2 regions of the Arthrobacter paludis genome follow, and region 2 is predicted to be linked to the other one. Evidence: riboswitches for the same ligand, from Rfam matches in the RefSeq annotation. Region 2 holds a riboswitch; the other holds the start of a gene.
What was found. A riboswitch is a leader RNA that binds a small molecule or an ion and turns the genes downstream of it on or off. The one in region 2 is predicted to bind glycine.
Positions count from the first base shown of each region.

Region 1: linked by a shared signal. The riboswitch ahead of cycA (D-serine/D-alanine/glycine transporter) and the one ahead of gcvP (aminomethyl-transferring glycine dehydrogenase) in region 2 are both predicted to bind glycine.

Region 1 covers NZ_JBXAEW010000014.1:54,113-69,652, forward strand. The annotation lists gene AC1Q5D_RS12915 (ATP-dependent Clp protease ATP-binding subunit) at 1-2,058, shown strand, start outside; gene AC1Q5D_RS12920 (pullulanase X25 domain-containing protein) at 2,330-3,133, shown strand; gene glgX (glycogen debranching protein GlgX) at 3,421-5,607, shown strand; gene treY (malto-oligosyltrehalose synthase) at 5,604-7,922, shown strand; gene treZ (malto-oligosyltrehalose trehalohydrolase) at 7,919-9,727, shown strand; gene AC1Q5D_RS12940 (DUF3052 family protein) at 9,754-10,155, shown strand; glycine riboswitch at 10,234-10,331, shown strand; glycine riboswitch at 10,332-10,421, shown strand; gene cycA (D-serine/D-alanine/glycine transporter) at 10,613-12,070, shown strand; gene AC1Q5D_RS12950 (hypothetical protein) at 12,238-12,444, shown strand; gene AC1Q5D_RS12955 (mechanosensitive ion channel family protein) at 12,638-13,378, shown strand; gene AC1Q5D_RS12960 (acyl-CoA dehydrogenase family protein) at 13,524-14,762, opposite strand; gene AC1Q5D_RS12965 (PRC-barrel domain-containing protein) at 15,117-15,461, shown strand.
Region 2 covers NZ_JBXAEW010000001.1:143,659-159,198, reverse strand. The annotation lists gene AC1Q5D_RS00810 (response regulator) at 1-515, shown strand, start outside; gene AC1Q5D_RS00805 (sensor histidine kinase) at 508-1,923, shown strand; gene AC1Q5D_RS00800 (hypothetical protein) at 1,979-2,566, shown strand; gene AC1Q5D_RS00795 (sensor histidine kinase) at 2,597-3,244, shown strand; glycine riboswitch at 3,301-3,398, shown strand; gene gcvP (aminomethyl-transferring glycine dehydrogenase) at 3,592-6,471, shown strand; gene gcvT (glycine cleavage system aminomethyltransferase GcvT) at 6,498-7,631, shown strand; gene gcvH (glycine cleavage system protein GcvH) at 7,669-8,049, shown strand; gene AC1Q5D_RS00775 (L-serine ammonia-lyase) at 8,062-9,471, shown strand; gene AC1Q5D_RS00770 (baeRF2 domain-containing protein) at 9,662-10,798, shown strand; gene AC1Q5D_RS00765 (ZIP family metal transporter) at 10,978-11,733, opposite strand; gene AC1Q5D_RS00760 (acyl-CoA dehydrogenase family protein) at 11,745-13,709, opposite strand; gene AC1Q5D_RS00755 (helix-turn-helix domain-containing protein) at 13,803-14,534, opposite strand; gene AC1Q5D_RS00750 (hypothetical protein) at 14,643-15,077, shown strand; gene AC1Q5D_RS00745 (MarR family winged helix-turn-helix transcriptional regulator) at 15,174-15,540, shown strand, end outside.

The DNA.
Region 1 (15,540 bases), on a different contig from region 2:
GTGACCCCGCAGGCGCTGCAGTCCGGGGCCCAGCCGGCCGCCGGCCCCGCGCCGCAGTCCGAGGCCGCCGAGGGCACGGGTCAGTCGTCCGGCGCCACCCCGAACCTCGACCGGTTCGGGCGCGACCTCACCGCGGAGGCCCGCGAGGGCCGGCTGGACCCGGTGATCGGCCGGGCCTCCGAGATCGAGCAGGCCGTGGAGATCCTGGCCCGGCGCACGAAGAACAACCCGGTCCTGATCGGCGAGGCCGGCGTCGGCAAGACGGCCGTCGTCGAGGGCCTGGCCCAGGCGATCGCCGACGGGTCCGTGCCGGCCCGGCTGAAGGACCAGCGCGTCGTGGCCCTGGACCTGCCCGCGATGCTGGCGGGGACCAAGTACCGCGGCGACTTCGAGGAGCGGCTGACCGGCACCCTGGACGAGATCGCGGCCCAGAACGGCGGCGTGATCGTGTTCATCGACGAGCTGCACACGGTCGTCGGCGCGGGCGGCGGCGGTGAGGGCGGCATGGACGCCGGGAACATCCTGAAGCCGCGGCTGGCCCGCGGCGACCTCCACCTGGTCGGGGCGACCACGCTGGCCGAGTACCGCAAGGTGGAGAAGGACCCGGCCCTCGAGCGCCGCTTCCAACCCGTGACCGTCGGCGAGCCGTCCCTCGAGGACGCCGTCGCGATCCTCGACGGGCTCAAGGACCGCTACGCGGAGCACCACGGCGTGGAGTACGCGCCGGAGGCGATCCGCGCCGCCGTCGAGCTCTCCGCCCGCTACGTCACGGACCGGCACCTGCCGGACAAGGCGATCGACCTCATCGACCAGGCCGGCGCCCGGCTGAGCCTGGCGCGCGGGCCCGTGGTGGACACGGCGGCCCTGCGGGCGCGGCTGGCCGAGCTGGAGGCGGAGAAGAACGACGCCGTCGCCGGCGAGGACTACGAGCGTGCCGGCGAGCTGCGCGACGAGCTCGCGCGCGTCGCCGCCCGGCTCGAGGGCGCCGGGGCGGACGACGGCGGCGCGGCCACGGGCCCCACGGTCGGCGAGGCCGAGATCGCGGACGTGATCGCGCGGGCCACGGGGATCCCCGCCGCGCGCCTGACCGAGGACGAGAAGTCCCGCCTCGCCCGCCTCGAGGAGGAGCTGCACGGGCGCGTGGTCGGACAGGACGACGCCGTCGCCGCCGTCGCCAAGGCGGTCCGCCGTTCGCGCACCGGCCTCGGCGACGAGGGCCGTCCCGTGGGCAGCTTCCTGTTCCTGGGCCCGACGGGCGTCGGCAAGACGGAGCTGGCCAAGGCGCTCGCGGCGTCCCTGTTCGGGGACGAGTCGGCGATGGTCCGGGTGGACATGAGCGAGTTCGGCGAGCGCCACACGGTCTCGCGCCTGGTCGGCGCCCCTCCGGGGTACGTCGGCTACGACGAGGCCGGGCAGCTGACCGAACGCGTGCGGCGCCGCCCCTACTCCGTCGTCCTGCTGGACGAGGTCGAGAAGGCGCACCCGGACGTGTTCAACCTGCTGCTGCAGGTGCTCGACGACGGGCGCCTGACCGACGGGCAGGGCCGCACCGTCGACTTCCGGAACACGGTGGTCATCATGACCAGCAACCTCGGCTCCGAGTTCCTGGCCAGCCGCGGCGCCCCGCTCGGGTTCGCGGCCGGGGACGCGGCCGGGTCCGAGCGCGAGCTGCGGGCCAAGGTCATGGGCCGCCTGCGCGAGGTCATGCGCCCCGAGTTCCTGAACCGGATCGACGAGACCGTCCTATTCCGCAAGCTCGAGCCCGGGCAGCTGGCCGAGATCGTGCGGCTGCAGCTGCGCCGCACCGCGGAGCGGCTGGCCGCCCAGGGCTACGGGCTGGACGTCGACGACGCCGCGGTCGCGTGGATCGCCGAGGCCGGCCACGAGCCGGAGTTCGGCGCCCGCCCGCTGCGCCGCGTCATCCAGCGCGAACTGGACGACGCCGTGGCGGACCTCCTGGTCGCCGGGGAGCTCGTCCCGGGCGGGACCGTGCGCGTCACGGTGGCCGACGGCTCCCTGGCCGTGGCCGCGGCCGCCCCGCTGGCGCACGCGGCGTAGGGGAACCGCGCCCCGCGGCCGGGCCGTCGCGCGGCGTCCGTCGTGGAGCGTCGCGCGGCGTCCGTCATGGAGCGTCACGCACCGGGCCGGACCGGCACCGCGCCGGTCCGGCCCGGCTGCCCGCGCACGGCCGAGCCGCCTCCGATCAGGGCCGTTGCGGAGCGGCGTGGGCGGGGGCGCGCACGGGGCCGAGGTCAACGACCGGCGGCTCTGGCGTGTCCGGCTCCCGTTCGGCAAGGATCGTCGCGGGAACCCACGACCAAGGAGCGCCATGACCCGCGTGAACACCGACCTCCGACTCAAGGCCGTACTCGACATCCTCGCCGACCTGCCCGGGCAGCGGCTCGGCGCGGCGGACGTCCTCGCCGCCGCCCTCGACCGTGTCCCGCAGACCGCCACCGAGGCCGAGCCGCTCAGCGCCGGCGTCACCCGCGGCCACCGCAGCCTCAACACGGCAACGGCCCGCCTCGTGAAGGCCGGCTGGATCGCCAAGTCCCGCGCCGGCTGGTCGATCACCGACGAGGGGCAGCGCGCCCGGGCCGCGTTCGGCACAGCGGAGGCGCTCGCCGGGGCCCTCGCCTCGGGGACCCCCGCCCCGACGAAGAGCGCCGCGAAGGCGGCCCCGCCCAAGTCAGCACCGGCCGAGGCAGGAGCCCAGACACGGACCACTGACGCCAAGCCGTCAGCGAAGAAGGCCGCAGCCAAGCCGTCCGCGAGGAAGGCGGCCTCGGCTGCCGTTTCGGCGCCGGCCGCCCCGGCCCCGGCGCGTTTCCCCGGCCAGCCGGAGGCGGTGGCCCTGCCGGGCGACTTCTATTCCCTGGCCAAGGGCCACGGCGACTGGAACCCCGCCCTGGACGAGGCACAGATGTCTTTCGACGCCGTGGACGGGCTCTGGAAGCTCGGCGCGGAACTGCCCGCGGGTCGCTACGCGTTCAAGGTCGCCCTGAACCGCTCGTGGACGGAGAACTACGGGGCCTTCGGCGTGCCGGACGGAGCCAACAGCGAGTTCGAGCACGCCGGCGGCCCGGTCCGCTTCGCCTACGACCACGCCCGGCGGGACGTCTCGGTCAACTAGCCGGACGCCGCGGCAGGGCCGGGTCCGGGACGCATCCACCATCGGGTTCCGGGGCCTGTCCGCGCCGCAAATCCGCAGCTCCTTCCGGGCGTTCCGGCCGGTCCGGCCGGGGCCTGGGCCTCCGGCGCGCGCGGGGGCGCCGCCGTCGTCCCCCGTTCACGCCCCGCTCCCCCGCCGGCCACCGAGACAGGGCGGGATTCGGGCCGTCTGCGTCTAGTGTGTGGACCAAGCCACGGGACCCGAGTGTGGTCCCGCTGACCAATGGCCCCGACGAAACAGGAGCGCACATGGAAGTTTGGCCCGGAGACGCCTACCCCCTGGGAGCCACGTACGACGGCAACGGCACGAACTTCGCGCTGTTCAGCGAGGCGGCCGAGAAGGTCGAGCTCTGCCTGTTCGACGACGACGGCACCGAGACGAGGGTGGAGCTGCGGGAGGTCGACGGCTACATCTGGCACTGCTACCTCCCCCAGGTGATCCCCGGACAGCGCTACGGCTACCGCGTCCACGGCCCCTACGACCCCGCCCAGGGCCAGCGCTGCAACCCGAACAAGCTCCTGCTGGACCCGTACGCGAAGGCCGTCCACGGCGAGATCGACTGGGACCAGGCCCTGTTCAGCTACAACTTCGGCGACGAGGACTCCCACAACGACGATGACTCCGGGGAGCACATGATGCTCGGCGTCGTCGTCAGCCCGTTCTTCGACTGGGACGGAGACCGCAAGCCCAAGATCCCCTACCACCAGTCCGTGATCTACGAGGCGCACGTCAAGGGACTGACGCAGTTGCACCCGGACGTGCCGGAGGAGCAGCGCGGCACGTACGCCGGCGTGGCGCACCCGTCGGTGATCGCCCACCTGCAGAAGCTGGGGGTCACGGCGCTCGAGCTGATGCCCGTGCACCAGTTCGTCAACGACTCGACGCTGCAGGACCAGGGCCTGTCCAACTACTGGGGCTACAACACGATCGGCTTCTTCGCCCCGCACAACGCGTACTGCTCCACGGGCGACCAGGGCCAGCAGGTCCAGGAGTTCAAGGCGATGGTCCGCCAGCTGCACCTGGCCGGCATCGAGGTGATCCTGGACGTCGTCTACAACCACACGGCGGAGGGCAACCACCTCGGCCCGACGCTGTCGTTCCGCGGGATCGACAACGAGTCCTACTACCGGCTCGAGGAGGACGACCGCCGCTACTACACGGACTACACGGGCACCGGGAACTCGCTGAACGTGCGCAGCCCGCACTCGCTGCAGCTGCTCATGGACTCGCTGCGCTACTGGGCGACGGAGATGCACGTCGACGGGTTCCGCTTCGACCTGGCCTCCACGCTGGCCCGCGAGTTCTACGACGTGGACAAGCTCTCCACCTTCTTCGAGCTCATCCAGCAGGACCCCGTGGTCTCGCAGTGCAAGCTGATCGCCGAGCCGTGGGACATCGGCCCGGGCGGCTACCAGGTCGGCAACTTCCCGCCGCAGTGGACGGAGTGGAACGGCAAGTACCGGGACACGATGCGGGACTTCTGGCGCGGCGAGCCCTCCACGCTCGGCGAGTTCGCGGCCCGGCTGACCGGCTCGGCCGACCTGTACGAGAACTCCGGACGCCGCCCCTACTCCTCGATCAACTTCATCACCGCGCACGACGGCTTCACGCTGCGGGACCTGGTCTCCTACAACGACAAGCACAACGAGGCCAACGGCGAGGACAACCGCGACGGGGAGTCCCACAACCGGTCCTGGAACTGCGGGGCGGAGGGCGAGACCGACGACGCCGGCGTCTTGGCCCTGCGCGCCCGCCAACAGCGCAACTTCCTCGCGACCCTGCTCCTGAGCCAGGGCGTGCCGATGATCTCCCACGGCGACGAGCTGGGCCGGACCCAGAACGGCAACAACAACACGTACGCCCAGGACTCGGAGCTGACCTGGATCCACTGGGAGGAGACGGACGCGCCGCTGGAGGAGTTCACGGCCGCGGTCTGCCGGCTGCGCGCCGAGCACCCGACGTTCCGCCGCCGGGTCTTCTTCGACGGGCGCCCGGTCAAGCGCGGCGCCGGCGAGGGGCTGCCGGACATCGAGTGGCTGCGCGCGGACGGCTCCCCCATGGAGCCCGAGGACTGGGACGCGGACGTGTCCGTGTCGCTGGGCGTGTTCCTCAACGGCGACGGGATCCGTGGCCGGGACGCGCGCGGGAACCGGGTCGTGGACCGGAACTTCCTGCTCTTCTTCAACGCCCACCACGAGGACGTCGACTTCACGCTGCCCGGGCCGGAGTACGGCAAGGTCTGGGACCACGTGATCGACACCGCCGGGGAGTACGCGGACTCGGGCGAGGTCAAGGCGGGCGGGGAGCTGTGCGTCAAGGCCCGTTCTCTGGTCGTGCTCCGCGCCCACGAGGAGGCCCCGCCGGAGGTCGACCACACCGTCGCCGCGTCGCTCGCCGCCCTGGCGGGCGCCAAGACCAGGGAGACACAGCAATGAGAATCCCCCGCTCCACGTACCGGCTCCAGATCCGGCCGTCGTTCACGCTCTACGACGCGGCCGCCCTGGTCCCCTACCTGCGGGACCTCGGCGCGGACTGGGTCTACCTCTCGCCAATCCTCACGGCGGAGGCGGGCTCGGACCACGGCTACGACGTCGTCGACCCCAGCACGGTCGATCCGGCGCGCGGCGGCCGGGCCGGGCTCGAGGCGCTGTCCGCGGCCTGCCGCGAGGCCGGCCTGGGGATCCTGGTGGACATCGTCCCGAACCACGTGGGCGTCGCGACGCCGCGCGCCAACCGCTGGTGGTGGGAGCTGCTGCGCGGCGGCCGCACCAGCCGCTACGCGGAGGCGTTCGACGTCGACTGGGACGCGGGCGGCGGCCGCATCAGGCTGCCCATGCTGGGCGACGGCGACGGCGAGCTCGACGCCCTGAAGCTGGCGGAGGGCGACGGCGGCGGCATCGAGCTGCACTACTACGAGCGCGCCTTTCCGACCGCCCCGGGCACGGCGGCCCTCGGGGACGATCCGCGCACGGTGCACGACCGGCAGCACTACGAGCTCGTCTCGTGGCGCCGCGCCGACGCGGAGCTGAACTACCGGCGGTTCTTCGGCGTCACCACGCTGGCGGGGGTGCGCGTCGAGGTGGACTGGGTGTTCGACGAGACGCACGCCCAGATCAAGAGCTGGTTCGACGAGGGGCTCGTCGACGGGCTGCGGGTGGACCACCCGGACGGCCTGGCCGACCCGGCCGGCTACCTGGCCCGGCTGCGCGAGCTCACCGGGGGCGCGTACGTGCTCGTGGAGAAGATCCTCGAGGGTGACGAATCGCTGCCCCCGGACTGGGCGTGCTCCGGCACCACCGGGTACGACGCGCTGGCGACGGTGGACCGGCTCTTCGTGGACCCGGCCGGACGGGAGACGCTCTCCGACGTCGTGCCGACCGAGCGCTACCAGCCGCTGATCCACCAGACGAAGCGCGCCATCGCGGACGGGCTCCTCCGCTCCGAGGTGCTGCGCCTGGCCCGGCTCGTCCCGGCCGACGCGGGCCTGGACAAGGACACCGCCGCGGACGCGCTCGCGGAGTTGCTGGCCTGCTTCCCGGTCTACCGCACGTACCTGCCGCACGGGCGGCACCACCTGCGCGAGGCCGCCATCGCCGCCTCCATCCACCGGCCGGACCTGGCCGCGGCGATCGGGGTGCTGGTGCCCCTGCTCTGGCCCGAGGGCGGGACGGGGCGCACGGAGCTGGCGGTGCGCTTCCAGCAGACCTCCGGCATGGTCATGGCCAAGGGCGTGGAGGACACGGCCTTCTACCGCTACAACCGCCTGACCTCCCTGAACGAGGTCGGCGCGGATCCGACGGAGTTCGCGCTCGACCCGTTCGAGGTGCACCGGCGCCTCATGCTGCGCGACCTCGAGCGGCCCGCGTCGATGACGACGCTGTCCACGCACGACACGAAGCGCAGCGAGGACACCCGGGCGCGCATCCACGTGCTCGCCGAGTGCCCGGACCTCTGGGCCCGCTCGCTGCGGACCCTCGAGCGGCTCGCGAACTTCAACGACCCGGAGTTCGCGGAGCTGCTGTGGCAGGCCGCCGTCGGCGCCTACCCGGTGAGCCGGGAGCGCTGCCACGCGTACGCGGAGAAGGCCTCCCGGGAGGCCGCGTCGAGCACCACGTGGACCAACCCGGATCCGGAGTTCGAGGCCCAGCTGCACGCCGCCGTCGACGCCGCCTACGACGACCCGGAGGTCGTGCGCGTCCTCGAGGACCTCGTCGAGCGCATCCGCCCGGCGGGCTGGTCCAACTCGCTGGGCGCGAAGCTCGTGCAGCTGACGATGCCGGGCGTCCCGGACGTGTACCAGGGCACGGGGCTGTGGGACCGCTCGCTCGTGGACCCGGACAACCGGCGCAGCGTCGACTTCGAGCGCCGCCGCGCCGTCCTGGCCGAAGTGGACGCGGCGCCCCCGCGGCTCGACGCGGACGGCAAGGCAAAGCTGCTGCTCGTGGCGCGGGCGCTGCGGCTGCGCCGGGACCGGCCCGAGCTGTTCACCGGCTACGCGGCCGTCGCGACCCGCGGCCCCGCGGCCCCCCACCTGTTCGGCTTCGACCGCGGCGGCGCCGTCACGCTGGTCACCCGGCTGCCCCTCGGGCTCGCCGAGGCGGGCGGCTGGCGGGACACGGTGGCGGTGCTGGCGCCCGGCGCGTACACCGACGCCCTGACGGGCCGCGTGCTGGAGAGCGACGGCCGGATCGCCGCCGCCGACGCCTTCGCCGACTACCCCGTAGCCCTGCTGGTCCGGGGGGACGCGTGAGCGCGGCGGACGCCGGCCGCGGGGACGACGCGGCCCCCGGGTACCGCTTCGCCGTCTGGGCGCCCGTGCCGGAGCGCGTGGAGCTGCTGGCTGGCGGCGCGCGGGTGCCGATGGAGCGCGACGGCGCCGGCTGGTGGCTCCCCGCGGGGCCCGTCCCGGACGGGGAGACCGACTACGGGTACCTGCTCGACGGCGACGCCACTGCCCTGCCGGACCCGCGCTCGCGGCGCCAGCCGGACGGCGTCCACGGGCTGTCCCGGACCTTCGATCCCGCCGCGCACGCGTGGGCCGACGCCGGCTGGTCATCGCCTGGCCTGGACGGCGGCGCGATCTACGAGCTGCACGTCGGCACGTTCACGCCCGAGGGCACGCTGGACGCGGCCGCGGGACGCCTGCCGTACCTCGTGGACCTGGGCGTCACGCACGTGGAGCTGCTGCCGGTGAACGGCTTCAACGGGACCCACAACTGGGGCTACGACGGCGTGGCCTGGTACGCGGTGCACGAGGGGTACGGCGGGCCGGCCGCCTACCAGCGCTTCGTGGACGCCGCGCACGCGGCCGGCCTGGGCGTGGTCCAGGACGTCGTCTACAACCACCTCGGCCCCAGCGGCAACTACCTGCCCCGCTTCGGCCCCTACCTGACCCAGGGCGACGCGAACACGTGGGGCGACTCGGTGAACCTGGACCGGGCCGGCTCGGACGAGGTCCGGCGGTTCATCGTCGAGAACGCGCTGATGTGGCTGCGGGACATGCACGTGGACGGGCTGCGCCTCGACGCGGTGCACGCGTTCCGGGACGAGCGGGCCGTGCACCTGCTCGAGGAGCTGGCGACCGCTGTGGACGCGCTCGCCGCGCGGACCGGCCGGAACCTGTTCCTGGTCGCGGAGTCGGATATGAACAACCCCCGGCTCATCACGGGCCGGGCCGCGGGCGGCTACGGCCTGGCCGGGCAGTGGAGCGACGACTTCCACCACGCCGTCCACGCGAACCTCACCGGCGAGGACGGCGGCTACTACACCGACTTCGCCCACCCGGGGGCGCTCGCCAAGGTCCTCGCGGACGGCTTCTACCACGACGGCACGTGGTCCTCGTTCCGCGGCCGCAGCCACGGCCGGCCGATCGACCGCGTCGCCGTTGGGCCGCACGCCCTGGTCGTCTGCGCGCAGAACCACGACCAGATCGGCAACCGGGCCGCCGGCGACCGGCTCCCGGCGACGCTCGGCTTCGGGCGGCTCGCGCAGGCCGCGGCCCTGACGATCCTGTCCCCGTTCACGCCCATGCTGTTCATGGGCGAGGAGTTCGCCGCGTCCACGCCGTGGCAGTTCTTCACGTCCCACCCGGAGCCGGACCTGGGGAAGGCCACCGCCGAGGGCCGGCTCCGGGAGTTCGAGCGGATGGGCTGGGACCCCGCCGTCGTCCCCGACCCCCAGGACCCGGAGACGTTCCGGCGCTCGGCCCTGGACTGGGCCGAGGCCGCCACCGGGGACCACGAGCGGATGCTGGAGGCGTACCGCACCCTGCTGCGGCTGCGCCGCAGCGAGCCGGACCTGCGCGGCAACCGCTGGCCGGACGCCGTCGAGCACGACCCCGAGGCCGGGTGGGTGTGGTTCCGCCGCGGCGGCGTCGTCGTCGCGGCCCACCTGGGCGACCGCCCCGCCGACGTACCGTGGCCCGGCGAGGCGGGCGAGGTGCTGTTCGCCGCGGGGACGGACGACGACGGCGGCGCCCGGGCGGGGACGGTCCCCCGGACGCTGTCGCCCGGCGCCACGGTCGTGTTCCGGACCGGCGGATCACTAGGCTGGTAGCAACGACACCGCCTGAAGGAGGCCCCGTGGAGGACACGCCCGAGGAGAAGACGCCCGCGCCGAAGACCGTGGCGCAGAAGCTGCTGGTCAAGCCCAAGGACCAGGTGTTCCTCGCCGGCGGCTCCGCGGCCGAGCACGCCCTGCTGGGCGAACTGCCGGAGGGCGCCCGCGTGACCAACGACGCCGGGGGCGCCGAGGCCGCCGTCGTCTTCGCGACCAGCCGCGCCGCCCTCGAGGCGCTGCTGGCCGAGCACCTGCCGTCCCTGCTCTCCTGCCGCGCGGCCTGGATCGCGTACCCGAAGGGCAACCGGGCGGACATCAACCGGGACAGCATCTGGGCCCTGCTCCAGGAGCGCGGGCACACCCTGAACGCGAACGTCTCGCTCGGGGACGTCTGGTCGGCGGTGCGGATCAAGACCGGTCCGTGACGCGTCCGGGGCGGCGCGCTTTGCGCAGGCGTACCGCCGCCCTCTAGCCTGTGGCTGGCATCACGCGATGCCGGCCGACAACCCGTGGCGGGAGAGACCCGTCCATGCCAAGGGCGGGCGCCGTAGGAGCAACTCCTCCCCAGGAAACTCTCAGGCCCCCGTACCGCCGCGGAACAGGCACCTCTGGAAAGCAGCGCCCATGCGCTCACCGACGGAGCAAGCCCCGCGGGGCGAAACTCTCAGGTCTCCCAAACAGAGGGGGAGGAACACGACGGCAGCGCGGCGGACCGCGCGGATTCGGAGTTCCCCTTGAGTCTGGCCACCGGGCGCCCGAGGCGCCACCCCTTCCCCACCGGGGCGACCGGGCGGGCATCCCACGCCCTCTGACGCCCAGGCAGCCGCACGCCCGACACCGGGCCGGGCCGCCGAGACCACCACCTGAAAGCGGGATACACGCATGTCCACTTCGCAGCCCCCACACCTGGAACGCGGGCTCTCCAACCGCCACATCCAGCTCATCGCGATCGGCGGCGCCATCGGCACCGGCCTGTTCATGGGCTCCGGCAAGACGATCTCCGCGGCCGGCCCGGCGGTCATCTTCGTCTACATGATCATCGGCTTCATGCTCTTCTTCGTCATGCGCGCGATGGGCGAGCTGCTGCTGAGCAACACGAACTACAAGAACTTCGGCGACTTCGCCGGGGACATCCTCGGCCCCTGGGCGGCGTTCTTCACCGGCTGGACCTACTGGTTCTGCTGGGTCGTCACCGGCATCGCCGACGTCGTCGCGATCTCCCACTACGTGGCCTTCTGGTGGCCCGACCTGCCCCTGTGGCTCCCGGCGCTGGCCTGCATCGTCCTGCTCGTCGCCCTGAACCTGCCCACCGTCAAGGCGTTCGGCGAGACCGAGTTCTGGTTCGCGCTCATCAAGATCGTGGCCATCCTCGCGCTGATTGTCGTCGGCCTGGTCATGATCATCACCAGCTTCCAGCACGACGGGGCCACCGCGTCCTTCTCCAACCTGTGGGCCCACGGCGGCATGTTCCCGACCGGCTTCATGGGCTTCGTCGCCGGCTTCCAGATCGCCGTGTTCGCCTTCGTTGGCATCGAGCTGGTCGGCACGACCGCCGCCGAGACCAAGGACCCGGAGAAGACGCTGCCACGGGCCGTCAACGCCATCCCGATCCGCGTCCTGCTGTTCTACGTGGGCGCCCTGATCATCCTCATGGCCGTCGAGCCGTGGACGTCTTTCAGCGCCGACGCGTCCCCGTTCGTGGGCATGTTCGCCCTGGCGGGCCTGGCCGGCGCGGCCGGCGTCGTGAACTTCGTGGTGCTGACCTCCGCGACCTCCAGCGCGAACTCGGGCATCTACTCCACGTCCCGCATGATCTACGGCCTGGCCCTCGAGGGCGACGCCCCCAAGCGGTTCGGCAAGCTCTCCGGCCGCGGCGTGCCCCGCAACGCCCTGCTGTTCTCCTGCATGTTCCTGCTCGCCGGCGTGGTCCTGCTCTACGCGGAGGGCGGCGTCGCGGCGGCCTTCACGCTGGTCACGACGATCTCGGCGCTGTGTTTCATGTTCGTCTGGTCGATCATCCTCGTCAGCTACATCGTGTACCGCCGGCGCCGGCCGCAGGTGCACGCGGCCAGCACCTTCAAGATGCCCGGCGGCACGTTCATGCCGTTCGTGGTGCTCGCGTTCTTCGGGTTCATCGTGTGGGCGCTGACCACCCAGCCGGACACGTTCTTGGCCCTGCTGTTCACGCCGCTGTGGTTCATCGGGCTGGGCCTCGGCTACCTGTCCGTGCGCCGCAACCCCGAGCACGCCGCCATGCGCGAGCTGCACCGCGCCCGCGTCGAGCAGGAGTGGGAGGCCGCCGCGGGGCACCGCCGCGAGGACGTCACCGCCGGCGTCTAGCCGGACGCTGCGGGAACACCCTCCGTTCCCCGGCATCCCAGGGGTGGGACCCGCGTGGTCCCACCCCTTCGGCGTCCCCGGGCCGGTCCCGCTCCGGCCGCGGTTGGCCGATCCGGCCGGCGCCCCTACGGTGGCCCCATCTGCACCCCACGACCAGGAGGTAGGCCATGACGACCGAGAACGAGGGCTTCGACCCCGAGGAGACCGAGGGCGGCCAGCAGCTCGGGGACGCCGGCGACCGCGAGCCGGTGACCGAGGCAGACATCCCCGTCCACGGGGACCCGGAACGCGCGAACGAGCTGGCGGAGCAGGCCTACGGCGACGAGGACGACGACGGCATCGGCGACGTGCCCAACGCCCCCTTCCCGGGGTGACGGCCAGCGCGGGGGCATGGCACCCGTGATGACAAAAACAGGAAAGCCCTAGACGGGGTGTATTACACGGTGGTAGGACGAGTGTCATCACCATATTCGAGGAGGTCAACACCGAAATGGGTGGTCCGTACCCGCGGCCCACGAGCGACAACCCCTGCGAAGCATCCCCCCGGCTTGCTAAGGAGCTCGAACCATGACCGAAGCACTGTCCACCACGTGGACCAACATCGCGAACTTCGTTCCGCAGTTGGTCCTGTTCCTTGTCATCCTTCTCATCGGCTGGCTGATCGCCAAGGTCATCGCCAAGCTGATGGCGAAACTATTGGACGCCGTCAACTTCGAGCGGATCGCCGACAAGGGCGGGCTGAACCGCTTCTTCGCCGGCAGCAGCATGACCGTGAGCACGATCGTCGTGAAGATCGTCTACTACGCGATCATGCTGTTCGTCCTGCAGCTCGCGTTCGGCGCGTTCGGGCCGAACCCCATCAGCGACCTCATCAACCAGATCGTCGCGTTCCTGCCGCGCCTGTTCGTCGCCGTCATCATCATCGTCATCGTGTTCGCCATCGCGAACGCGGTGAAGGAGATGATCCTCGGCGTCCTCGGTGCCCGCAGCTACGCCCGGCCGGTCGCGAACATCGCCTACGTCGCGATCGTCTTCCTGGGCATCGTGGCGGCGCTGAACCAGATCGGCATCGCCACGACCGTCACCACGCCGCTGTTGATCGCGGTCCTCGCCGCCATCGTGGGCGTGATCGTCGTCGGCGTCGGCGGCGGCCTCATCAAGCCGATGCAGGGCCGCTGGGACAAGGCGCTCAACCGCGTCGAGACCGAGGCCGAAAAGGAGCAGGCCACGTCCGGCTCCGCGGGCCGCGGCCCCGTTCCCCCGGCCGGTTCCGGCCGGGCCGGCGGGACCGTCCCGCCGCGCACCTAGGACCAGGCAGCACCACCATCGGCGGGGCCGGCCCGGGACGTTCTTCCCGGACCGGCCCCGCCGACGTCGTTCCCGGCGCCCGCCGCCGTCGTCCCCCAACGCCGCCCGGCGGTCCGGCGCCCACGGCCGGCGCCCCCGCCGGGCGCTACGCCGTCGTCGCCCCGATCGCCCACACGCGCGGCAGCGGCGTCCCGTTCACGGCCAGGTCGCCCAGCAGCCGCGCCTTGAAGACCCACGGGTTGTGGTTCCCGGCGGTGCGGGCGTTGCGCCAGTGCCGGTCGAGGTTCTTGGACACGGACGTCGCGGAGGCGGCGAGGGCGTCGAAGGCGTGCGAGATGGCGTTGACGGCCAGCGGGGTGAGGGCCGCCTGCCCGGCGGCGGTGGCTTGCTCGGCCTCGTCGTTGACGCCCTCCTCCGCGGACAGCGTGAGCGTGCCGGCCCGCAGGGCGAGCGCCGCGTCGTGGGCGGCCTGGAGCGATTCGGCCGCGCGGGCCACGATCGCCTCCCCGGCGAACCCGGCCGCGTGCACCTCGCCGATCACCTGCAGCAGCTGCGGGTCCTCGCGGGCCACCTCCGCGGCGCCGTGGCTGAAGGTGCGCTTGCGGGCGGCGAGCTCGTCGGCGAAGTCGCGCTCGGCCCCGCGGACGGCACCGGCCAGGACGGCGAGCAACACGGTCTGGTAGAAGGCCGTCTGGTACTTGAAGCGGGTGTCGAAGTCGATGAGGTGCTCCTCGGCCACCGCGGCCCCGGTGAACACCGTCGTGCCGGTTCCGGTGGTCCGCTGGCCGAAGCCGTCCCAGTCGTCGGAGCGCTCGACGCCGTCCTGGTGCGTGGAGACGGCCGCGATGACCCGCCGGCCGGTGTCCGTCCGCTCGGCGTAGACGTCGATCCAGTCGGCGAAGATCGTTCCGGTCGAGTAGTACTTCGTGCCGTCGACGACGAACCCCCCGGAGCCGTCCGGGGTGACCTTGGTGGCGACGTCGCCCAGGGCGACGGCGCCGATCTCCGTCCAGCCGTTGCCGACGAGTTCGCCGGCCACGAAGCGGGCCAGCCAGGCGTCGCGGTCCGGGCCCGGGGCGGCGACCAGGCGGTCCTCCACAAACGCGAAGTGCGAGCGCAGGGCCTGGGCCGCGTTCGGATCGGCGGCGGCCAGCTCGGTCAGCAGGGCGAACAGCTGCGGCAGCGTGGCCCCGGCGCCGCCGTGGCCGGCCGGGATCCGCACGGCGCCGAATCCGGCCGCGGCCAGCTCGCGGATGCCCTCGCGCGGCAACTCGCGCGTGTGGTCCCGCTCCGAGGCCCCGGCGGCGAGACGGGCGAAGATCGGGCGGAACGGGGCCGCGAGGTCCTCGTAGGAGGGCGTGCGGGTCTCGGTGGTGGCGGTCATGGCGTCCTTTCGCGGCTGCGGTTGGTTCCAGCGACGCTAGGGCCCGGCGCCCGGCGGCCGGTAGCGCCCGCGTCATGCGCGGGCCGCCGCCGTCATCGGCCGTCACCGCGCGTCACACGGGGCGTCCGGGACGCCCCGGCCGGCCCGTCCGTGGCGTCACGCGGCGTCACGCTTCGGCTTGCGTGACGCTTGATGACGACGGCGGCGCCGCCGTCGTCCTCGCCCCCGCCCGCGGCTCGCCAGTGCGCCCTTGGTCCGCACCCCTTGGCCGCCGGCGGACGCGCGGCTAGCGTCGGGCGTGCGGGAACGAGGCACGTTTCCGCCCTTGGAGACCGGACGAGGGAAAGAGGCGCCATGACCGCACAGAACCATCCGATGGACATCCCGGACCTGCCGGAGCTGCACCAGCTGCAGTCGGCGATGGCTTGGGACAAGAACCAGGGCAAGCTCGGCAAGGTCTCCACCGTGTTCCTCGACCCGCAGGGCCACCCGGGCTGGGTCAGCGTCGCGATCGGCCTGTTCGAGACGAAGGAGCGCGTGGTGCCGCTGGCCGGCGCGCGCCTCGGCGAGGGCCAGTACGTGGAGGACCTGATCCTGGCGTTCGATGCGGACACCATCAAGCACGCTCCGCACGTGGCCCCGCGGGAGGCCTTGAGCGACGACGAGATCGACCAGCTGCGCAAGCACTACGGGGTGTAGGGGCGGTCCGTTCCGGCCCCACCCCGCATCTCCTAGAACTTCTCTTCGGATATTCTCCGGACTGGTTATCCACAGTAGG
Region 2 (15,540 bases):
GCCTCGCGGGAGGGCCCGACGTCGTGGTCATGGACTACCACCTGCCGGACGGCGACGGGCTGGAGGCCGCCGCCCGGATCCTCGCCGCAAGGCCCACGACGCGCATCATCATGCTCACCGGGGACCCGTCGCCCGAGGCCCTGGAGGAGGCGGCGGCGCTCGGGATCTGCGGCTTCCTGCCGAAGGACGGCTCGCTCGCGACCATGCTGGACACGCTGCGGCACGCCCAGCAGGGGAGCATGGTCGTGCCGCCCGCGCTGCTGGCCCTGCCCCGCCACGGGCAGCGGCAGCCGGCGCCCGCGGCGGCCGGCCTGACGCCGCGCGAGATGGAGGTGCTGCGGCTGCTGGCCGACGGCGTCGACGTCCGCGCCGCCAGCCGCCGGCTCGGGATCACCGCCAACACGGGGCGCGGGTACGTGAAGTCGATCCTCGTGAAGCTCGACGCCCACTCCCAGCTGGAGGCGGTGGCGACCGCCGCCAAGCTCGGGCTGCTGCCCGGCCGCGGACATGACTAGCCTGCCCCGCGTGGACGGGCCGGAGGAGGAGGGCGACGCCCGGCGGGCCGTGTCCCGGGCCCTCCGCCGTTTCCTGGCCGCCGGCCTGCTGGTCCTCGTGGCCGTTGCCGTTCCGAGCGTGCTGTGGATCAACCACACGGCCGAGCGCCTGGCCCTCGAGGAGGTCACGGGCCTCACCCAGCGCCTCGCCGACTACGCGCTCGGGCCGGCCGTCGACCAGTCGCTCCTCGGCGGCGATCCGGCGGCCCGCGCGGAGATCCGGCAGATCCTCGACCCGTGGGTCGACAGCAGCTACCTGGTCCGGATCAAGATCTGGGGCGGGGACGGCACGGTCCTGTACTCCGACGAGGCCGACCTCATCGGCCAGCGGTTCGAGCTCGGCGGGGACGCCCGCGCGGTCCTGGCCAGCGGGCGCGGCCAGGCCACCTACGAGGAGCAGAACGAGGTCGAGAACCTCTTCGAGGCCGGCCAGGGCAGCCTCGTGGAGGTGTACGTGGCGTCGGAGGCCTCGACGGGGGAGCCGCTCCTGTTCGAGGCGTACTTCGCGGGCGAGGTCGTCGACCGCACCCGCAGCGAGGTCCTGGCCGGGGCGGGGCCGCTCCTGCTCGTCGCGCTGGTGGTCCTGCAGCTGGCCCAGCTGCTGCCCGCCCTGGGGCTGGCGCGGCGCGTGCACTTCCACCAGGAGGAGCGCCGCCTGGCGCTGCAGCACGCCGTCGACGCCGGCCAGCTGGAGCGGGCGCGGATCGCCCGGGACATCCACGACGACGTCATCCAGGACCTGGCGGGCCTCGGGTACGCGCTGGAGGCGGCGGAGGCCGACGACGACGGGGCCCGGCCCGGCTTCCCCGCCACCGGCCGGACGGCCGGGCGGGCCCCCGCGGAGCCGGCCAGCGCCGTCGTCCGCCGCAGCGTCCGCACCCTGCGCGACATCACGGGGACGCTCTACGCGCCCCAGATCGAGCCGCACGACCTCCCCGAGGCCCTCTGCCGGCTCGGCGCGCCACTCTCCGAACGGGGCATCGAGGTGGATGTCCGCGTCGGGCGGGACCTGCGCCTGGACCAGCACCAGGCCACGGTGCTGTACCGCGTCGCGCGGGAGGCGCTCGTGAACATCGCCAAGCACGCCGGGGCGGTCCACGTGTGGATCGACGTCGCGCGCCGCGGGCAGGGGACCGCCATGGCGATCGAGGACGACGGCCGGGGCATCGACGCGGATCCGGTCGAGCGGCGGGGGCACTTGGGCCTGCGGATCATGCACGACATCGCCGCGACCGCCGGCGGGCGCACGGAGGTCGTGCCCCGCGCCGAGGGCGGGACCAGCGTGTCCGTCGTCTTCGACCAGACCGGAACCGGACCTTCCCCGGCGCCGAGGATGTTCCCGGCCCTGAGCCAGGACCGCGGGCGCTGAACCGGGCCGGCGCCCGACCCAGCTTTTCCCATGGTCCCGCGGCCAGTCTTGGGTCATGGAACACCACGCAGCCTCGGCCGTGGATCCACAGGCTGCGGGTCCCGGCCCCCTTCCCCCGCGGGTCGGGACCCGCTTACGCCGCGCCCGCGTCGCGCTCGCCGGGGTCGCCGCGGCCGGAGCCGCCGGCACCGCCGCGGCGCTGTTGCTCGCCGGTGATCCCGCCCCGGCCGGCCCACCGCCGGGCACCCCCGTGGAGGTCGACGGCGGCGTCGCCCGCATCGACGCGATCATCCCGTTGCTGGACGACGGATGGCTGCCCCCGTCCGGCGACCCGGCGCCGGCGGCCTTCGCCGCCCCGGTCGCCGGAGGCGCCCACCGCGTCCGGGTTCTCGTCGAGTTCACCGCCCTCGACGGGGACGGGCTCGAATTCGAGAGCGACGAGTACCGGCTCGGGGTCCTCGGCGGCAGCCGGATCGATCCACTCTGGACCGGGCCGGAACGGGCCGACGTGGAGCGGGGCGGGCGCCTCGTGGCCACGTTCGTCTACGAGATTCCCGACCGGGCCATCGAACTCGTCCTCGAGGGGCCCGGCGGCACGGTCCTGTCCCTGGGCTCCGCGCACCACACGGGGGCCGGCGCGTGAGGCGCGCCGCCACCGCCGGGGGAGGGCGCCATGGTGGCCCCGTGCTCCGGTGACGCCGGGCACCAGGCCCGCGCGGCCGAGGACCTCGAGCGGACGCGCGCCGTGCGGCGCCTGGAGCAGGAGATCATCCAGTCGCTCGCGGGGGTCTCCTACGCGCTCGAGGCCGAGGACGCCCGGGCCGGGCTCACCCGGCGCGGCCGACTGGTCGACGCCCGGAACGCCCTGCACTCCGCGCTGCGCTCCCTGGGCGACGTCTCGCGCGGCCTGCGGACCCCGGGGATGGACCCGGACCTGCTCGCCGAGTCGCTGGTCGCCCTCGCCGCGGAGCACTCGGCCGCGGGCTTCGCCGTGCGCCTGGACCTCCGGGAGGTTCCCGCGCTGCGGCCCGCCCAGGCCCTGATGTTCCACCGGATCGCCCGGGAGGCACTGTCCAACGCGGCACGGCACTCCGGCGCCGACGCGGCGGACCTGCTGTTCGGGGCCGCCGGGCACCGGGTCATGCTGCACGTGCGCGACGCCGGCCGCGGGTTCGATCCCGGGGCGCCGACGCCTCCGGGCGGGCTGGGGCTGCGGATCATGCGCGCCGCCGCCGGCGAGGGCGGCGGGGTGGTCAACATCGAGTCCGGGCCCGGGCGCGGGACGAGCGTCGCGGCCGCCGTGCCCGCGGCCGCAGGATAGCCACGGCCCGCCCGGGACGGTAGCATGGGTCACGTGCCCACCCGGGCACACGCCAATGACATGCGGCGGGAGAGTCCCGTCCACACCATGGACGGGCGCCGTAGGAGCAAATCCTCCCCGGGAATCTCTCAGGCCCCCGTACCGCCGCGCAGAGGCAACTCTGGAAAGCAGCCGACCGCTGCGCCCGTCCCCGGACGGTCGCCGTGGGCGGTTCACCGAAGGTGCAAAGCGCCGCGCGGCCCCAGCGGCCCGACGGGGCGGAATCTCTCAGGTCACAGACAGAGTCGGGGAGGAACCGAGCCCCTACGGCATGCCCACCGTGCCGCAGACGACCTGGAGTTCCCCTCATGACCGCCACAGCAGCCAGCACCGCCACCGCCGAGACCACCTTCGCCGACCGCCACATCGGTCCCGACTCCGACGCAGCGGCGACCATGCTGCGCGAGCTGGGCTACGACAGCCTGGACGCGCTCGTCGACACCGCCGTCCCCGCGGGCATCCGCCAGGAGAGCCCGCTCGAGTTGCCGGCCGCCCGGTCCGAGGGCGAGGTCCTCGAGGAGCTCCGCGCGTTCGCCAACCGGAACCGGATCAAGACGCAGATGATCGGCCAGGGCTACTACGACACGTTCACCCCGCCGGTCATCAAGCGCAACGTCGTCGAGGACCCGGCCTGGTACACGGCCTACACGCCCTACCAGCCGGAGATCTCCCAGGGCCGGCTGGAGGCCCTGCTGAACTTCCAGACGATGGTCCAGGACCTGACGGCCCTGCCGATCGCCAACGCGTCGCTGCTGGACGAGGCGTCCGCCGTCGCCGAGGCCGTCCTGCTGATGCGCCGCTCGAACAAGGCCAAGGGCGACGCCAAGACCGTCCTGGACGCCAACCTCTTCCCGCAGACCATCGCCGTCGTCGAGGGCCGCGCCAAGGCCCTGGGCTTCGAGCTGGTCGTCGCGGACCTCTCGGCCGGCCTGCCCGAGGGAGAGATCTCCGGGATCGTCCTGCAGCAGCCGGGCGACAACGGCGCCGTCGTCGACCACTCGGCCACCATCGCCGCCGCCAAGGAGCGCGGCGCCATGGTGACGGTCGCCGCGGACATCCTGTCCCTGACCCTGATCGTCCCCCCGGGCGAGCAGGGCGCCGACATCGCCGTCGGCAACACCCAGCGCTTCGGCGTCCCGCTGTTCTTCGGCGGCCCGCACGCCGCCTACATGGCCGTGCGCCAGGGCCTCGAGCGCTCGCTGCCGGGCCGCCTGGTCGGCGTGTCCAAGGACGACGCCGGCGCCGTGTCCTACCGCCTGGCCCTGCAGACCCGCGAGCAGCACATCCGCCGCGAGAAGGCCACCTCCAACATCTGCACCGCGCAGGCCCTGCTCGCCGTCACCGCCTCCATGTACGCCGTCTACCACGGCCCGGCCGGCCTGAAGGCGATCGCCCAGCGCGTGCACCGCCGCGCCCGGACGCTGGCCGCCGTGCTGTCCGGCGCGGGGGTGGAGCTGGCCGCCGGGTCCTTCTTCGACACCGTCACCGCGTCCGTGCCCGGCCGCGCCGCCGCCGTCGTCTCCGCCGCCGAGGAGGCGGGCATCAACGTGCGCCTGGTCGACGCCGACACCGTGGGCGTCTCCACCGACGAGATGACCACCGCCGCGCACCTGGCCGCCGTCGCCGCCGCCTTTGGCGTCGACGCCGCCGAGGAGAAGGTGTCCGACGCCGAGGCCGCCCTGTCCGGGGACGCCCTGGGCGAGGGGGTGGCCCGCACGTCGGACTACCTGACGCACCCGATCTTCAACTCCGTCCGCTCCGAGACCCAGATGCTGCGCTACCTGCGCAAGCTCTCGGACCGCGACCTGGCGCTGGACCGGACCATGATCCCGCTGGGCTCGTGCACGATGAAGCTCAACGCCACCGCCGAGATGGAGGCCATCACCTGGCCGGGCTTCGCGTCGATCCACCCGTTCGCCCCCGACCACCAGACCGAGGGCTGGCGCGCGCTCATCGACGACCTGGAGTCGCGCCTGAGCGCCATCACCGGCTACGCGGGCGTCTCCATCGCCCCCAACGCCGGGTCGCAGGGCGAGTACGCCGGCCTGCTGGCGATCCGCCAGTACCACGTCGCCAACGGCGACACCGGGCGCACCGTCTGCCTGATCCCGGCGTCCGCGCACGGCACCAACGCGGCCTCCGCCGTGCTGGCCGGGCTGAAGGTCGTCGTCGTCAAGACCGCCCCGAACGGGACCATCGACGCCGCGGACCTCGACGCCAAGATCGAGGCGCACCGCGACGCGCTGGCCGGGATCATGATCACGTACCCGTCCACGCACGGCGTGTACGACGCGGACGTCATGGAGGTGTGCGAGAAGGTGCACGCCGCCGGCGGCCAGGTCTACATCGACGGCGCGAACCTCAACGCCCTGGTCGGCCTGGCCCAGCCGGGCCGGTTCGGCGGGGACGTGTCCCACCTGAACCTGCACAAGACGTTCTGCATCCCGCACGGCGGCGGCGGCCCCGGCGTCGGCCCGGTGGCCGTGGCCGAGCACCTCGTGCCGTTCCTGCCCGGCTCCCCGGCCGGCCCGTCCAACGGCCGCGAGGGCACCCCCGTGGCCGCGACCGCGTACGGCTCCGCCGGCGTGCTGCCCATCTCCTGGGCGTACGTCGCGATGATGGGTGCGGACGGCCTGACGTCGGCGACCAAGCACGCGCTGCTGTCCGCGAACTACATCGCGTCCAAGCTCGGGCCCCACTTCCCGATCCTCTACACCGGCGAGGCCGGCCTCGTGGCCCACGAGTGCATCCTGGACCTGCGGGAGGTCACCGCGAAGACCGGCGTCACCGCCGAGGACGTGGCCAAGCGCCTCATCGACTTCGGCTTCCACGCCCCGACCCTGTCCTTCCCGGTCGCCGGGACGCTGATGGTCGAGCCGACCGAGTCCGAGGACCTGGCCGAGATCGACCGCTTCATCGAGGCCATGGCCGCGATCCGCGCCGAGATGGACCAGGTCGCCGCCGGGGACTTCTCCCTGGAGGACTCCCCGCTGCGCCGGGCCCCGCACAGCGCGGCCGCCGTCGTCGACAGCGACTGGGACCGCCCGTACACCCGCGAGCAGGGCGCCTTCCCCGTGAAGTCGCTGCGCCAGGACAAGTACTTCCCGCCGGTGGGGCGGATCGACGGGGCGGCCGGCGACCGCAACCTCATCTGCTCCTGCCCCGCCCCCGAGGCGTTCGAGAACTAGCCCCCGATCAGACCGAGAGGCACACCGTGACCGAGACGAGCGCGCCGCAGCGCACCGCACTGTACGAGGAGCACGCCCGCCTGGGCGCGTCCTTCACCGACTTCGGCGGCTGGGACATGCCGCTGAAGTACGGCTCCGAGCTGGCCGAGCACAAGGCCGTCCGCGAGGCCGCCGGCCTGTTCGACCTGTCCCACATGGGCGAGGTCCGCGTGACCGGCCCGGACGCGGGCCGGTTCCTGAACCGCGCCCTGGTGGGCAACCTGGCCGTCATCAAGCCGGGCAAGGCCAAGTACTCGCTGATCTGCGCCGAGGACGGCGGGATCATCGACGACCTGATCACCTACCGGTTGGGCGAGACCGAGTTCCTCGTCGTGCCCAACGCGGGCAACGCCCCCGCCGTCGTCGCGGCCCTGCGCGAGCGCGCCGCCGGGTTCGACGTCGACGTCGCGGACGAGACCGCCGAGACGAGCCTCGTCGCGATCCAGGGCCCGAACGCCCTGGGGATCCTGCTGCCGCTGGCCCCGGCCGGCCACCAGGCCACGCTGCGCGACATGCCCTACTACGCCGCGGCGCCGATCGAGCTGACCGTGGCCGGGGCCCCCGTGCACGTGCTGGCGGCGCGCACCGGCTACACGGGCGAGGACGGCTTCGAGCTTTACCTGGGCCACGAGCAGGCCGCGTCCCTGTGGGAGGCGCTGCTCTCCGCCGGGCGCTCCGAGGGCCTCGTTCCCTGTGGGCTGGCGAGCCGCGACTCGCTGCGCCTGGAGGCCGGCATGCCGCTGTACGGCAACGAGCTCTCCCGCGACACGAACCCCTACGAGGCGGGCCTGGGCCCCGTCGTCTCCCTGAAGAAGGAGGACGACTTCGTCGGCCGCGCCGCGCTGGAGCGCGTCAAGGAGGCGGGCCCCGCCCGCCGCCTGGTCGGCCTTCAGGGCCTCGGCCGCCGTGCCGGGCGTTCGCACTACCCGGTGCTGCGCGACGGGCAGCAGGTCGGCGAGGTCACCTCCGGACAGCCCAGCCCGACGCTCGGCTACCCGGTGGCGCTGGCCTACGTCGAGCCCTCGGCCGCCGAGCCGGGAACCCGGCTGGACGTCGACCTGCGCGGCAAGCCGGAGGCCTTCGAGGTCGTCGAGCTGCCGTTCTACCGCCGTCAGAAGTAGCATTCGCCACACCACCACCGATCCGAAAGGACCACTCATGGCCAACGTGCCCAACTCCCTCCGCTACTCCGCCGAGCACGAGTGGATCGACGCGTCGACCCCCGCCAAGATCGGCATCACCGCGATCGCGGCGGACGCCCTCGGCGACGTCGTGTACGTCGACCTGCCCGAGGCCGGGTCCGAGGTCACCGCGGGCGAGACCTGCGGCGAGGTCGAGTCGACCAAGTCCGTCTCCGACCTCTACTCGCCGGTGTCCGGCACCGTCGTCGAGGTCAACCAGGAGGCCGTCGACAACCCGGCCCTGCTCAACGAGGACCCCTACGGCGCCGGCTGGCTGTTCACCGTCGAGGTGAGCTCCGAGGGCGCGCTCATGACCGCCGACGACTACGCCTCCGCCAACGGCGGGGACGTCTCCTAGCGGAGGAACGCCGTGGCCCTGAGCGTTTTCGACCTGTTCACGGTCGGCATCGGTCCGTCCAGTTCACACACGGTCGGTCCGATGCGGGCCGCCCGCCAGTTCGCGGTCTCGCTGGCCGAGTCCGGTCTGGCGGAGCGGATCGCGTCCCTGCGCGTGGACGTGTACGGCTCCCTTGCCGCCACCGGTCGGGGCCACGGCACGTTCACCGCGATCCTGCTCGGCCTGGAGGGATACGACCCGGAGGAGATCCTGCCCGCCACCGTCGAGGAGCGGCTCGCGGACATCGCGTCCACCGGCACCCTGCGCTTCGCGGCGCAGGCGGGGGCGCGCCGCGACCTCGCGTACGGCGAGGAGGACATGGTCAAGCACCCGCTGACCATCCTCGAGCGGCACACCAACGGCATGCGCTTCCAGGCGCTGGACGCCGACGGCGGCGTGCTCGAGGACCAGACCTGGTTCTCGGTCGGCGGCGGCTTCGTCGTCCGGGACGGCGAGGAGGAGGCGGCCGCCCACGAGCTGGAGGCCGCGGACCAGCAGGTGCCGTACCCCTTCCGCACGGCCGCCGAGCTGCTGGAGCATTGCCGCTCCACGGGGATGCCGGTCTCCGGGGTGATGATGGCCAACGAGTGCACGTGGCGCAGCCGCGAGGAGGTCCGCGAGGGGCTCCTGCACCTCTGGCGCGTCATGGAGGAGTGCAAGGACAACGCCCTCACCCGCGAGGGCGTGCTTCCCGGCGGCCTCAACGTGCGCCACCGGGCCCCGGAGTGGCACCGGCGCCTCGCCAAGGAGGACCGCGACCGCGACCCGAAGTACTGGCAGGAGTGGGTGAACCTCGTGGCGCTGGCCGTGAACGAGGAGAACGCCTCCGGCGGGCGCGTCGTCACCGCCCCCACCAACGGGGCGGCCGGCATCATCCCCGCCGTCGGCTTCTACGCCACCCACTACTCGCCCGGCATCGGCTGGGCGACCCAGGAGGACAAGGACGACGTCGTCGTGCGCTACCTGCTCACGGCCGGCGCCGTCGGCGTCCTCTACAAGGAGCAGGCCTCGATCTCGGGCGCGGAGGTGGGCTGCCAGGGCGAGGTCGGCTCGGCGTCGTCGATGGCCGCCGCCGGGCTGGCGGAGGTCCTGGGCGGCACGCCCGCGCAGGTCGAGAACGCCGCCGAGATCGCCATGGAGCACAACCTGGGGCTCACGTGCGACCCGATCGCGGGCCTGGTGCAGGTCCCCTGCATCGAGCGGAACGCGATCGCCGCGGCCAAGGCGATCAACGCCGCGAAGATGGCGATGATGGGCGACGGCGAGCACCGGGTGAGCCTCGACGAGGTGATCGTGACCATGCGCGAGACCGGCAAGGACATGAGCCACAAGTACAAGGAGACGGCGCTCGGCGGCCTGGCCGTGAATGTCGTCGAATGCTAGCCGGCGGCTGAGCCGCGGCGCACCCCGCGCGCGGGGCCCCGGGCCCCGCGCGAGGCGCCTCTGACCTGCGGTCGGAGGCGCCTTTTCGGTGCCGGGGACGGCCCTACCCGAACCCTGCGCCCGGTGCTACGGTGGGCGGACGGACCGAGTAGGCACGCGGCAGAGCCGTCGCGTGGGAAGGAGATTCCCCATGGCAAACCGGGCAGATTCCAATGGAATCGATGCCACTCTGTATCGCAGGGAAGGTCCGTGGTGCACGGCCTTCGTCGACGCGTCGCTCGGGACGACGTCCGCCCAGGAGGCGGCGGACCTGCTCCCCGACAAGGTCGCGCAGCTGCTGAAGGGCCAGCAGGCCGCCGAACCCGACATCAACGCCATGCGGGACGCCATGGTCCCCGCCCGCGGCCGCCCCGCGCCGGTCGCCCGCTTCGTCGCCGTGAACAACGGCGAGGTCGTCCTCGACGAGCTGGTCCAGGGCGTGGAGGCCGGGGCGCCCCGCGTCGAATGCGGCCCGTTCCCCAACCTCGTGCCGCTGGCCCGGGCCCGCGGCGGGCAGTTCTCGTACGTCGTCGCCGAGGTCGGGCGCGACGGCGGCGAGGTCCGCCTCCAGCACTCCGCCGTCCCGGGCGTCGCCGAGCACCGCAGCGTCTCCGGGGACCCGGAGGAGGCCCACCACGCACGCAAGGTCCCCGGACGGTACACCGAACCCGTGAACCGGGCCCAGACCGAGGAGATCTGGCGCCGCAATGCGGACGAGATCGCCCGGCACATCGACGAGGTCGCCCGCGAGGGGCGGGCCCGGCTCGTCGTGCTCTCGGGCGACGTCAAGGCCCGCGAGCTGGTCCTGGGCCAGCTGCCCGAGGGCACCCGGGCCATCACCACCGAGCTGGACCTGCACACGCGCACCGGCGGCGTCGACGAGGCCGCCGTCGCCAAGGCCGTCGCCGTGAAGGTCGACGAGGTCCTGGCCAACGACGTGAGGGAGCTGACGGAGAAGATCGCGAACCGCGCCAGCGCGGAACACCCCAACGCCGTGTTGGGCTTCGAGGAGGTCGTGGGGGCGCTCCAGCAGGCCCAGGCCGCGACCGTGCTCGTCGCCGAGTACCAGGACGAGCACTCGCTGCTGGCCCTCGCGTCCGAGCCGTGGCTGGCCACCGAGTCCGGCGGCTCGCCGGGGGCCGAGACCATCGGCTCGTGGCCGGCGCCCGAGGTGCTGCTGCGGGCGGCCGCCCTCACGGACGCGTCCATCCGCTACGTCCCCTCGGGCGTTCTGCCCGACGGGGCCGGCATCGCGGCCCTGCTGCGCTGGCCCAACGGCAACCACTAGCACGCAAGCACGAGCAGTACAGGAGGTCACGGCCCCGGGGACCGGGGCCGACGGCGGGGCCCGGCGGAAGGCCGGGCCCCGCGGCGTGTCCGGGGCCAGGCCCGCCCGGCCCCGGTCCTCCGGCCCCTGCCGCCGCCCCGGTCCTCCGGCCCTGCCCCAGGCTTCAGCCTCGCGGTTCCCTATCCTCCGGCGCGGTGGATGGCGAACGCGGCCGCGAAGCCGAGCGCCGTGGTCAGGCCCGTGAGCAGATGGTGCTCCGCAAAGGCCTCGGGGATCATCGTGTCCGCGAGCATCGCCAGGATGGCGCCGGCCGCGAGGGCCATGATGAACGCGACCACGCTGGGCGGGGCCCCGTCCAGGAGCAGGAACCCGGCGGCCGCCGACGCGCCGCAGAGCACGGCGATCGCCGACCACACGCCGAACACGTAGCGGGCCCCGCGGCCCGCCCGCCTCATGCCGGCCGAGCTCGAGAGTCCCTCGGGCAGGTTCGAGATGGCGACGGCGGCGAGCATCGCGGGGCTGACGGCGCCGGAGACGACGAAGCCGAGCCCCAGCACCAGCGACTCCGGGATCCCGTCCAGGAGCGCGCCGACGGCGATGGCGGTCCCGCTGCCCGGCGCCTCGCCCTCCGACGGCTGTTGGCCCCCGGAGCGCTTGCGGTGCCGCGCGCCCCGGCGCGCCAGCACGGCGTTGGCGCCGACGAACAGCGCGGCGCCGGCGACCAGTCCGCCGAGCGCGGCCGCGGTTCCCCCGGACTCGGCGGCCTCGCCCACGAGCTCGAACGTCAGGGCCGAGACCAGCACGCCGGCCCCGAACGCCATGACCGTCGCCACGGTCCGCGCCGGGATCTCCCACAGCCAGGCGGCGGCCGCGCCGAGGACCAGCGTCGAACCGCCCGCGGTGCCCCACAGGAGGGCCTGCACCCACGCCGGCACGGCAGGTCCGCTCAGCTGCCGAACGGCCGGCGGGCGCCCAGGACCGGCTCTCCGTCCGCGGACCAGTCGGCGATCCACGGGCCCGTGCCCTCGGACGGGTCCAGGACGCCCTCCTCCAGCCAGGCGTACCGCCCGTCCAGGACCCTGCGCGCCAGCCGCCGGTCCGTGGCGTCCGTGTTGTCCCAGAGCGCGCGGAACAGGCGCTCGACGCGGCCACGGGCCTGGCGGCAGAACGCCTCGGCCAGCTCGCGGGCCGCCGCTCCCCGGTCCGGCTCGGTGCGGGCGAGCTGTTCGGCGCGGGAGACGCACGCGGTCATCGCGAACAGTTCGGCCCCGATGTCCACGACGCGGCCGAGGAACGTCTGGTGGTGCTCGAGCCCGGCCTGCCACCGCGCCATGCCGGCGAACGTGTGCCGGGCCAGGCGCCGCGACGCCCGTTCGACATAGCGCAGCTGGGCCGCAAGCCGGCCGTGCTCCCGGTAGGCGAGCGGGACCAGGCCGGGGCCCGCCACGATGTGCGGCAGCCAGCGCGCGTAGAAGCCGGACGCGCCGGCCGCCGCGCGGGCCTTGGCCCGGACATCGGCCTCGGGGTTCGCCAGGTCGCCGGCGGCCTGCAGGTGGGCGTCCACGGCCTCGCGGGCGATCAGCAGGCGCATGATCTCGGTGGAGCCCTCGAAGATCCGGTTGATCCGCAGGTCGCGCAGCAGCTGCTCGGCGGCGACCGCCCGCTCGCCGCGCGCCCGCAGCGAGTCGGCGGTCTCGTACCCGCGTCCGCCGCGCACCTGCACGAGCTCGTCGGCGATGGTGTACGCGGCCTCGGAGCCGAAGAGCTTCGCGAGCGCGGCCTCGATGCGCACGTCCTTCATGCCCGCGTCCGCGAGGCCGGCGGAGAGCTCGAAGACCGACTCGAGCGCGAAGACGGTCGCCGCGATGTGGGCGATCTGGGTGGAGACGGCCTCGTGGCGCCCGATCGGCCGCCCCCATTGGACGCGCGCGTTCGACCACCCGCGGGCGATCTTCAGCGCCCACTTGCCCCCGCCGGCGCAGAGGGCCGGGATCGACAGGCGGCCGGTGTTCAGCGTGCTCAGGGCGATGCGCAGCCCCTGGCCCTCGCGCCCGAGCAGGTTCCCGGCGGGGACGCGGACGCCGTGGAAGCGCGTGACGCCGTTCTCGATGCCGCGCAGCCCCATGAACTGGTTCCGGTTCTCGACGACGATGCCCTCGCTGTCCGCCTCGACGACGAACGCGCTGATTCCGCCGGGGGACGTGCCGCCGTCGGGCAGGGGATGCGGCTGGACCCTGGCCATCACGACGAGCAGCTCGGCGACGGTGCCGTTCGTCGTCCACAGCTTGGCGCCGTCCAGGACGTAGTGGGAGCCGTCGTCCGCCAGCGCCGCCGTCGTCCCGAGCCGCGCCGGGTCGGAGCCCACGTCGTTCTCCGTGAGCAGGAACGCGCTGATGGCCCCGGCCGCGCAGCGCGGCAGGAAGCGCTGCCGCTGCTCCGGAGTGCCGAACTGGCGGACCGGCTCCGGCACGCCGATCGACTGGTGCGCCGAGACCAGCGCCCCAATGCTCGGGCTGACGGAGCCCAGAAGCATGAGGGCCCGCCCGTAGTCGGCCAGCGACAGCCCGAGTCCGCCGTACTCGCGCGGGATCTTCATCCCGAACACCCCGAGGTCCGCCATCGTCTGGATGTACTCGTCGGGGATGCGGGCGTGGCGCTCGATGAGCCCGGAGTCGAACCCCTCCACGGCCTCGGCGAGCCGCTGCAGGAACCGGCGGCCCGCGGCGGCGTCCTCCGGGTCGGCCTCGGGGTGCGGCAGGACCAGGGAGAAGTCGACCCGGCCGAGGTAGAGGCCCTTGGCGAAGCTCGGGCGCTCCCAGCCGGACTCGCGGGCGTCCTCGGCCACCGCTCGCGCGGTGCGTTCGTCCACGGCGCTGCCGGACGGGGTGGTGCGGGTGTCGGTGGGTTCCATGGTGTCCCCCCTGCGCTGGCGTGCCACACGGTGCGCGACGCGGTGCGTCGGGGTCCCCGCGGGCCAGGAGACCCACACGTCGATGCCCTCAGGCTACTCGCTGGTAGGGGTTTCGGCCACGGGGGAGCGCGCGGGGTCCGCCGTGGGGGTGTGCGGGACGAGGCGGACGCAGCAGCCGTGGCCCCCGGGGGCCACCGGCACCGCGTCCCACGGCGCGCCGCAGGCCTGCTCCGCCGAGCGCAGGTAGGCGCGGTTCATCCCGCACACCAGCTCGCGGTGGCGGTCGGAGAGCCGGTGGAACGGGCACTCGAGGAGGTCGACGCCCCCGTCGCCGGCGGGGCGGGGGGCGTAGCCGCGGTCGGCCAGCAGGCGGACCAGGCCGTCGGGGCCGTCCGCCGCGGCCTCGCCGCCGGCCGTCCGGCCCTCCTCGACGGCGGCGCGCTCGACGGCGCAGGCGACGGGCTCGCCCGTGCGCGTGGACTCCTCGATGCCCCGGGCCATCAGCTCGGCCGCCAGGTCGTATTCCCGCTGCGGCACCCCGGCCGAGACCTCCCGCCGCAGAGGCCCGTAGTGCTTGGCCGGGCGCCCGGCGCCAGGCCCGGCCCGGCCGCCCGTCCTGGCGAACGAGGTGGCCACCAGGCGCAGGGCCGCCAACCGGTCGAGGTGGAACGCGGCGGTGGACCGGGGCAGGGAGAGCGTTGCGGCGACGGCGTCCCGCGTGAGCGGCGCGTCCGCGGCGCGCACGAGGTCGTAGACGGCGCGCCGGGTCGGGTCGGCCAGTGCCGCCACCGCCTCCAGCCGCTCCCGGGGACCGAGCCGCCGCATCGCGCCACCGCCTTCCGCCGAGGGGGCCTTCTAAGTATCCGAGGTCTTGATTTTAGACTCTCCGCTTTCTAAAGTTAAGCATCGTTACTCTTAGAACCAGGAGGAACCATGAAAACCGCCCCGGTGGCCGCGCCCGCGGCCGCCGCGACCCACGACCCCTCCCGGCAGGCCTTCCTGCTGCTGCGCACGGTGTTCACCGTGGCGCCGATCCTGTTCGGCCTCGACAAGTTCGCCAACGTCCTCGTCGACTGGACCACCTACCTCGCCCCGATCGCGACGCAGATCGTCCCCCTCGAGCCGCGGATGTTCATGTACATCGTCGGGGTGGTCGAGATCGTCGCCGGCGTCCTGGTCGCGGTGAGCCCCCGCTGGGGCGGGCTCGTCGTGGCCCTCTGGCTCGCCGGCATCATCGCGAACCTGCTGCTGCTCGGCGACCACTTCGACGTGGCGCTGCGCGACTTCGGCCTGCTCGTGGCGGCCCTGGCCCTGAGCCGCCTCGCCGTCGCCCACGAACACCACCGCCACCTCCACCGCCGCGCCTGAGCGCGCCAGACCGGCCCCGCGGCCAACGCCGGCCGCGGGGCCCCGTGCCGCCCGGGAAGGGCCGGCGCCCAGCCAGCCTGTGGAAAGATGAAGGGCATGACGGAACCCCGCTGGCTTTCCCGGGAGGAGCGCGACTGCTGGCTCGCACTCCTGGCCGTGTCCATGCAATTGCCCAGCCGGCTGGACAGCGAGCTCCACCGCCAGGCGCGGATCACGCTCTTCGACTACAACGTCCTGGCGATGCTCTCGGAGGCCGAGGGGCGCCAGCTGCCCATGAGCCATCTCGCCGGGCAGACGAACTCGTCGCTGTCCCGCCTCAGCCACGTGGTGAAGAAGCTCGAGGGGCGCGGCTGGGTCGAGCGCAGCCCCAGCAGCACCGACGCCCGCGTGACCATGGCCCACCTGACCGACGACGGCATGTCCATGCTGGAGCGGCTGGCCCCGGAACACGTCGAGTCCGTCC